Linked DNA regions of Pontimicrobium sp. SW4. The protein of the gene in region 1 binds, or shares a complex with, the protein of each later gene. Links are inferred from orthologs where the notes say so. Each region holds a gene or a part of one and is shown in the gene's direction. Other genes may lie near its edges. The genes, in order: mnmE and mnmG.

What was found.
Region 2: the proteins of mnmE (region 1) and mnmG are in contact, whole or in part, in a solved structure (PDB 9HIP), measured with the Escherichia coli proteins. The link is inferred for Pontimicrobium sp. SW4 from one-to-one orthologs.

The regions. Positions count from the first base shown.
Region 1 is NZ_CP157199.1:1,831,941-1,835,200, reverse strand. What follows is about bases 268-3,189. They hold mnmE (tRNA uridine-5-carboxymethylaminomethyl(34) synthesis GTPase MnmE), read left to right. Parts: upstream 268-993; coding sequence 994-2,385; downstream 2,386-3,189. Other genes in these bases: ABGB03_RS08580 (nuclear transport factor 2 family protein), read right to left, coding at 2,412-3,189; ABGB03_RS08590 (TlpA disulfide reductase family protein), read right to left, coding at 268-860. Outside these bases: more of ABGB03_RS08590, read right to left, coding at 1-267; more of ABGB03_RS08580, read right to left, coding at 3,190-3,260. UniProt on the Escherichia coli protein: Exhibits a very high intrinsic GTPase hydrolysis rate. Involved in the addition of a carboxymethylaminomethyl (cmnm) group at the wobble position (U34) of certain tRNAs, forming tRNA-cmnm(5)s(2)U34.
Region 2 is NZ_CP157199.1:3,089,230-3,092,534, reverse strand. Bases 317-3,283 are described here. They hold mnmG (tRNA uridine-5-carboxymethylaminomethyl(34) synthesis enzyme MnmG), read left to right. Parts: upstream 317-844; coding sequence 845-2,722; downstream 2,723-3,283. Other genes in these bases: ABGB03_RS14175 (class I SAM-dependent methyltransferase), read left to right, coding at 2,757-3,283; ybeY (rRNA maturation RNase YbeY), read left to right, coding at 372-779; ABGB03_RS14190 (DUF4175 family protein), read left to right, coding at 317-379. Also shown: more of ABGB03_RS14190, read left to right, coding at 1-316; more of ABGB03_RS14175, read left to right, coding at 3,284-3,305. UniProt on the Escherichia coli protein: NAD-binding protein involved in the addition of a carboxymethylaminomethyl (cmnm) group at the wobble position (U34) of certain tRNAs, forming tRNA-cmnm(5)s(2)U34.

The DNA.
Region 1 (3,260 bases):
TTAGGGTTTTCACGTCTACAAGGGCCACACCAAGAAGCCCAAAACTCAATAATAGTAGCTTTTCCTTTAATATCATTTAATGAAATCATTTCACCATCAATGGATGGAGATGTGAAATTAGGAGCTATCTTACCAATATTTAGGCTAGCACTAGCTTCAATTATTTCTATTTGACTTTTTATTTTTGCCCCAATAGAGATAAATGCGGCATTTTTATTAATTACACTTTGTAAAGCATTATAATTGCTTTTTAATTTTTCAAGATTAATATCTTTATTAGCAATTTGTGTTTCAAGTAGCAAAAGTGAAAAAGCTGAATTTGGGTTATCAGCAATGAAGTCCATACTAAATTCTTGTATCTCTTTATTCAACTGTCTTGCTTTTTCTATAATCTTATTTCTAGATTCTTGGTCAGCTGCTTTTCCGTATTCAGCATTTAAAGCATTAATAGCATCAGCTTTTTTCTTATACTGCTGTTTAAACCCATTATAATCTTTATTATTTTGTGAGCCTTCAACCTTCGAGTTAAACAAACTATCTTTATTAATGTTTATTAAGGTTCTTCCAGATTCAAAGACAAAGGGTAAAGTACCTTTAACACCATTTATAGTAATTGTTTGAATAGAAGGGCTAGCGACTTTGCCACTAAAAACGAATTGCTCGTTCATGACTATTGCAGTATCTATAACTGCTTCTCGATTACCTTGGGCAGTTTTAATATAAGCACGTAAACCATTAACAACTCCTTTGGCTGTTACAGATATTTCGTAAGTATTTGCAGTAAGAGGCTCTTGTTTTTGAGTCTTATTACAGCTATAATTTAATATTACTAAGACTAAAAGTAGGAATGTCTTTTTCATTTTAAATGTATTTTACGCAAATATACATCGATTTTGTTTTCTTTTGAATTTAAGCAGATGAGATACGCTATAATTAGACAATATGTGAAAAATCAGTCGTCATTTCCCTATTTTTGCATAAAATTTAGATTTTGTGATAAACAACGATAACATTATTGCATTAGCAACACCTTCAGGAGCTGGAGCTATTTCGGTTATTAGAATTTCTGGTAAGGATGCTATAACTATAGTTGATAATTTCTTTAGATCTGTAAAAAGCCAAAAGTCTCTTAGCGATCAAAAAACGCATACTATACATTTAGGACATATTTTAAAAAACGGCAAGGAGTTAGATGAAGTTTTAGTGTCCGTTTTTAAAAATCCAAATTCTTATACAGGCGAAAATGTTATTGAAATTTCGTGTCATGGAAGTCCATATATTCAACAGGAAATTATTCAGTTATTTTTGCGACATGGCTGTAGAATAGCAAACCCTGGAGAGTTTACCTTAAGAGCTTTTTTAAATGGTAAATTAGATTTAAGTCAAGCCGAAGCTGTGGCAGATTTAATTGCAAGTGATAATGAGGCATCACATCAAGTGGCAATACAGCAAATGCGTGGAGGATTTAGCAATGAGATTAAAGCGTTGCGTGATGAGCTTATGAATTTTGCTTCGTTAATTGAATTGGAATTGGACTTTGCCGAAGAAGATGTAGAGTTTGCCAATCGCGACCAATTTAAAGATTTAATTGAACGCATTACTAAAGTACTGAAGCATTTAATAGATTCATTTGCAGTTGGTAATGTGATTAAAAATGGAATACCTGTGACTATTGTAGGTGAGCCAAACGTTGGTAAGTCAACATTGCTTAATGTGTTACTTAATGAAGAGAAGGCAATTGTTAGTGATATTGCAGGAACAACAAGGGATGCTATTGAGGATGAATTAACTATTGGAGGTATTGGTTTTAGATTTATTGATACTGCGGGTATTAGAGACACACAAGATGTTGTTGAAAGTATAGGAATAAAAAAGACATTTGAAAAAATAGATCAATCGCAAGTGGTAATTTATTTGTTTGATGCTGAAATCAGTGTGTCTAATTTAGGAGTTGCACTTGTTGAAATAGAAAAAATCAAAAACAGGCATCCACAAAAACCACTAATAATTATAGCTAATAAGATTGATAAATTGGATGACATACAATTATCTGAACTAACAACTCATATTCCTAATGCTATTTTACTATCTGCCAAAACAGGTTTTGGAGTAGAGGAGTTGACTAATAAGTTGTTAAGTCTCATCAACACAGGTGCTTTAAGAAATAATGATACCATTGTAACAAATTCACGACATTATGATGCGCTTTTAAAAGCTCTTGAGGAAATACAAAAAGTACAGCAAGGTATGGATAGCAGTTTGTCAGGAGATTTACTAGCGATAGATATTCGACAAGCCTTATATCATTTTGGAGAAATTACAGGGGAGATTACCAACGATGATTTATTAGGTAATATTTTTGCTAATTTCTGTATCGGCAAATAGTTTAAAATAATTGTCGCGTATTTGTCTTAATTAGAATAAAAACCGACATCTTTATATTGCCAAAGCAAATTGATTATTTTCCATTCCTTATTCGTTTTAATTAAATGTAGATATTCTACCCAATTATCTGATACTAGTTTAGCAGTAGCAATACGATCATAAATATCTAAAATAATGACTTGATTGTTCGGGTTAGGAGGAAATTTATTTCCTGCTTTATTCCATGAATCAGCAAACTGTAACATTTGGTTATAAGAAGTTTTTCGTATAGTATCTCTTCTGTTTCTTGGATTGATTCCTATAGTCTCTTTTGCTAATTCTTTATGAAGAGCTTTTTCAATTAGCTTTGGATTTAACTCTTGTAGTGCTGTTAAATATTCTAATGATTTTTGTTTAATCTCTAATGAATCCTTTTGCGAAGCTTTGGACGCAATTTTCACGATTGCGTTTGAATAAATGTCTCTTACATTTATTAATGAATCATTTTCATCATATGATAATAATGATAGATTATTACCATTATTGTCATACTTTTTTATTCTATAAGCAAATCCCCATTGGTTTTTTACAAGTTGATTATTTGCATTATGATACGAATACTTAATATGATTTCCTTTTGTATCGTATGTGTCTTGGTAAGAAGCTATTCCTTTAGAATTCTCTTGGATTTCAAATTTATCATTTAAATTATAATGCTCTTTAGGTAAATTATTTTTATCATATAAAATTCCTGTAATTTCAAATTCAAAATAAGGAGATAAATCAACTAGCTTTTCATCTAAATTAAATCGTTTTTCTACAATCATTTTTCCTTTTTTGCTCCAACTATATTTTGAAACTTTCCAACTAGACTCCATTGGTTTGTTTTCTAAATC
Region 2 (3,305 bases), 1.3 Mb from region 1 along the record:
ACAACAACAATTGCGTCAAGCACTTGAAGAAAAAATTGGAAAGCAAGGAAAAGAAGGGGCGGGAGGTAACTTATTGCGTGAAATGGAATCTATAGAAAACGATTTGCTTAACAAAGGCTTTACTAATAGAACACTTCAACGGATGATGAATTTACAACATCAACTTTTAAAACTAGAAAACGCAACGTTTCAACAAGGAGAAGACAATAAACGCAAATCTAAAACTAATCAAGAACAATTCAATAGCCTTACAAATACACAGCTTCAAAACGCCAAACAATATTTTAATACTACCGAAATATTAAATAGGCAAGCATTACCTTTGCAGCAAGTTTATAAAAAGAAAGTGCAAGAGTATTTTAAGAAAGCCAATGATTAGTTTTAACTACGAAACCAATTTCCGTTTACAAGATGACCTACAAATTTCCAAGTGGGTTGTTGATACAATTAACGAAGAAGGCTGTAAAGAAGGAGATATTAACTACGTGTTTTGTGACGACGAATATCTTTATAAGTTAAATGTAGAATTCCTTAATCATAATACACTTACGGATATTATCAGTTTTGATTATTCAGTGGGAAAAGAGCTACACGGAGATATATTTATATCTATAGAAAGAGTCATAGAAAATGCTAAAGAACTTAGGGTTGATTTTGAAAATGAATTGCATCGCGTAATGATTCATGGTATTCTTCACTATTGCGGCTATAAGGATAAGAAGGAAGAAGACAAAATAGCAATGCGCCAAAAAGAAGACTACTACCTTAATAAGTTCTAATATATAGCTTGTTTTGATGTATATTTGCAAACTTTAATTTTACAATTGTTTCACGTGGAACACTTATGAGTTTATTTTTAGATACATACGATGTTATAGTAGTTGGAGGCGGTCACGCTGGAAGTGAAGCGGCTGCAGCTGCAGCTAATATGGGTAGCAAGACGCTATTAATTACAATGAACCTTCAAAACATTGCGCAAATGTCTTGTAATCCTGCTATGGGTGGGATTGCTAAAGGCCAAATTGTACGAGAAATTGATGCGCTTGGTGGGTACAGCGGTATTGTTAGTGATACCTCTGCTATTCAATTTAAAATGCTTAACAAGTCTAAAGGACCAGCAATGTGGAGTCCAAGAGTACAAAGTGACAGAATGCGTTTTGCAGAAGACTGGAGGTTGATGTTGGAGCAAACACCAAACCTTGATTTCTATCAAGAAATGGTATCTGGTCTAATTGTTGAGAATGATAAAATTGTTGGTGTTAAAACATCATTAGGAATTGAAGTAAAGGCAAAATCTGTTGTATTAACAAATGGTACTTTTTTAAATGGCTTAATTCATATTGGAGATAAAAGTTTTGGAGGAGGAAGAGCTGGTGAAAGAGCTGCAACTGGAATCACTGAACAATTGGTTGATTTAGGTTTTGATTCAGGTCGAATGAAAACTGGAACACCGCCTCGAGTTGATGGACGCTCATTAGATTTTTCTAAAATGATTGAACAACCTGGTGACGAAAATCCTGAAAAATTTTCTTATTTAGATATTACAAAGCCATTGAAAGAACAACGTTCTTGCCATATGACTTATACAAGTCCAGAAGTTCACGATTTACTACGTGAAGGGTTTGATCGTTCTCCAATGTTCAATGGAAGAATTAAAAGTTTAGGACCGCGTTATTGTCCTTCAATTGAGGATAAAATTAATCGTTTTGCGGATAAAGACAGGCATCAACTATTTGTAGAACCGGAAGGATGGAATACTGTTGAATATTATGTTAATGGGTTTTCAACCTCGTTGCCTGAAGATGTTCAATTTAAAGCAATGCGTTCTGTGGTTGGCTTTGAAAGCGTAAAATTCTTTAGACCTGGTTATGCTATTGAATACGATTATTTTCCACCAACACAATTAAAACACACATTAGAAACTAAGCTAGTTGAAGGACTGTATTTTGCTGGACAAATAAATGGCACAACAGGATACGAAGAAGCCGCATCACAGGGACTAATGGCTGGAATAAATGCAAGCTTAAAGGTTCAAGAAAAGGAGCCTTTTACTTTAAAAAGGGATGAAGCTTACATAGGCGTTTTGGTTGATGACTTAATTACAAAAGGAACAGAAGAACCATATAGAATGTTTACGTCGAGAGCAGAATACAGAACTCTGTTACGGCAAGATAATGCAGATTTACGTTTAACTCCAAAAGGTTTTAAATTGGGGCTAGCTTCTGAAAAGCGCTTAAGACGCATGGAGGAAAAACATGAACAAGCAGAAAAATTTGTTCAGTTTTTTAGAGAAACTAGTGTCACTCCAGATGAGGCAAATCCAGTTTTAGAAGCCAAAGATTCAGCCCCAGTAAAACAGCAAGATAAAATGTTTAAGTTGTTTGCTAGACCTAACATTACCATTGATGATGTGAGACAGTTTGAGTCTGTAGAATCATACATTCAAGGAAACAATTTAGACGCCGAAATTATAGAGCAAACAGAAATACAAGTAAAATACTCAGGTTATATAGCAAAGGAAAAAACGAATGCCGATAAGCTAAACAGATTAGAATACGTTAAAATTCCTAATAATTTCGACTATTCTCAAATTAAATCTATGAGTATGGAAGCTCGTGAAAAACTTAAAAAAATTCAACCAACATCTATTGCACAAGCATCTAGAATTAGTGGTGTTTCACCAAATGATATTTCTGTCTTATTGGTTTACATGGGAAGATAACTATTATATGTTCCACGTGGAACATCAGTAATAAATGAAAGAAGTCACATCGTTTTTAGAAGTAAAAGACCACTCGGTTTCTGGAGAGGTATTTGAGCTTGTATTAAATAAGTCTTATGGTTATTTAGAAACGCATCCGCAACCAAGCGAAGAAAACCTTTCTGAATACTATAAAACTGAAGATTATATTTCTCATACGGATTCTAAGAGAAACCTGTTTGAAAAAGCCTACCATTTTGTTAGACATGTCTCTTTAAATAGAAAATTAAAACTCATTAATTCCTTAAACATTGAAGAGAAAAACCTATTAGATATTGGGTGCGGAACAGGAGATTTTCTAAAAGCGGCAAAAGACAATGATTGGAAAATTTCAGGCATAGAACCAAATGGTTTAGCCAGAAAAATTGCAAATAACAAAACGAATGATTCTGTTTTTAACACTGAGAAACTGCAACAATTTAAAGAGCACAATTTTGACGTAATTACGCTTTGGCACGTACTAGAACATTTACCAAAACTTGAAGAGCAAACACAAATGCTTAAAAAATTACTGAAGCAGAATGGAATTTTAATAATTGCTGTT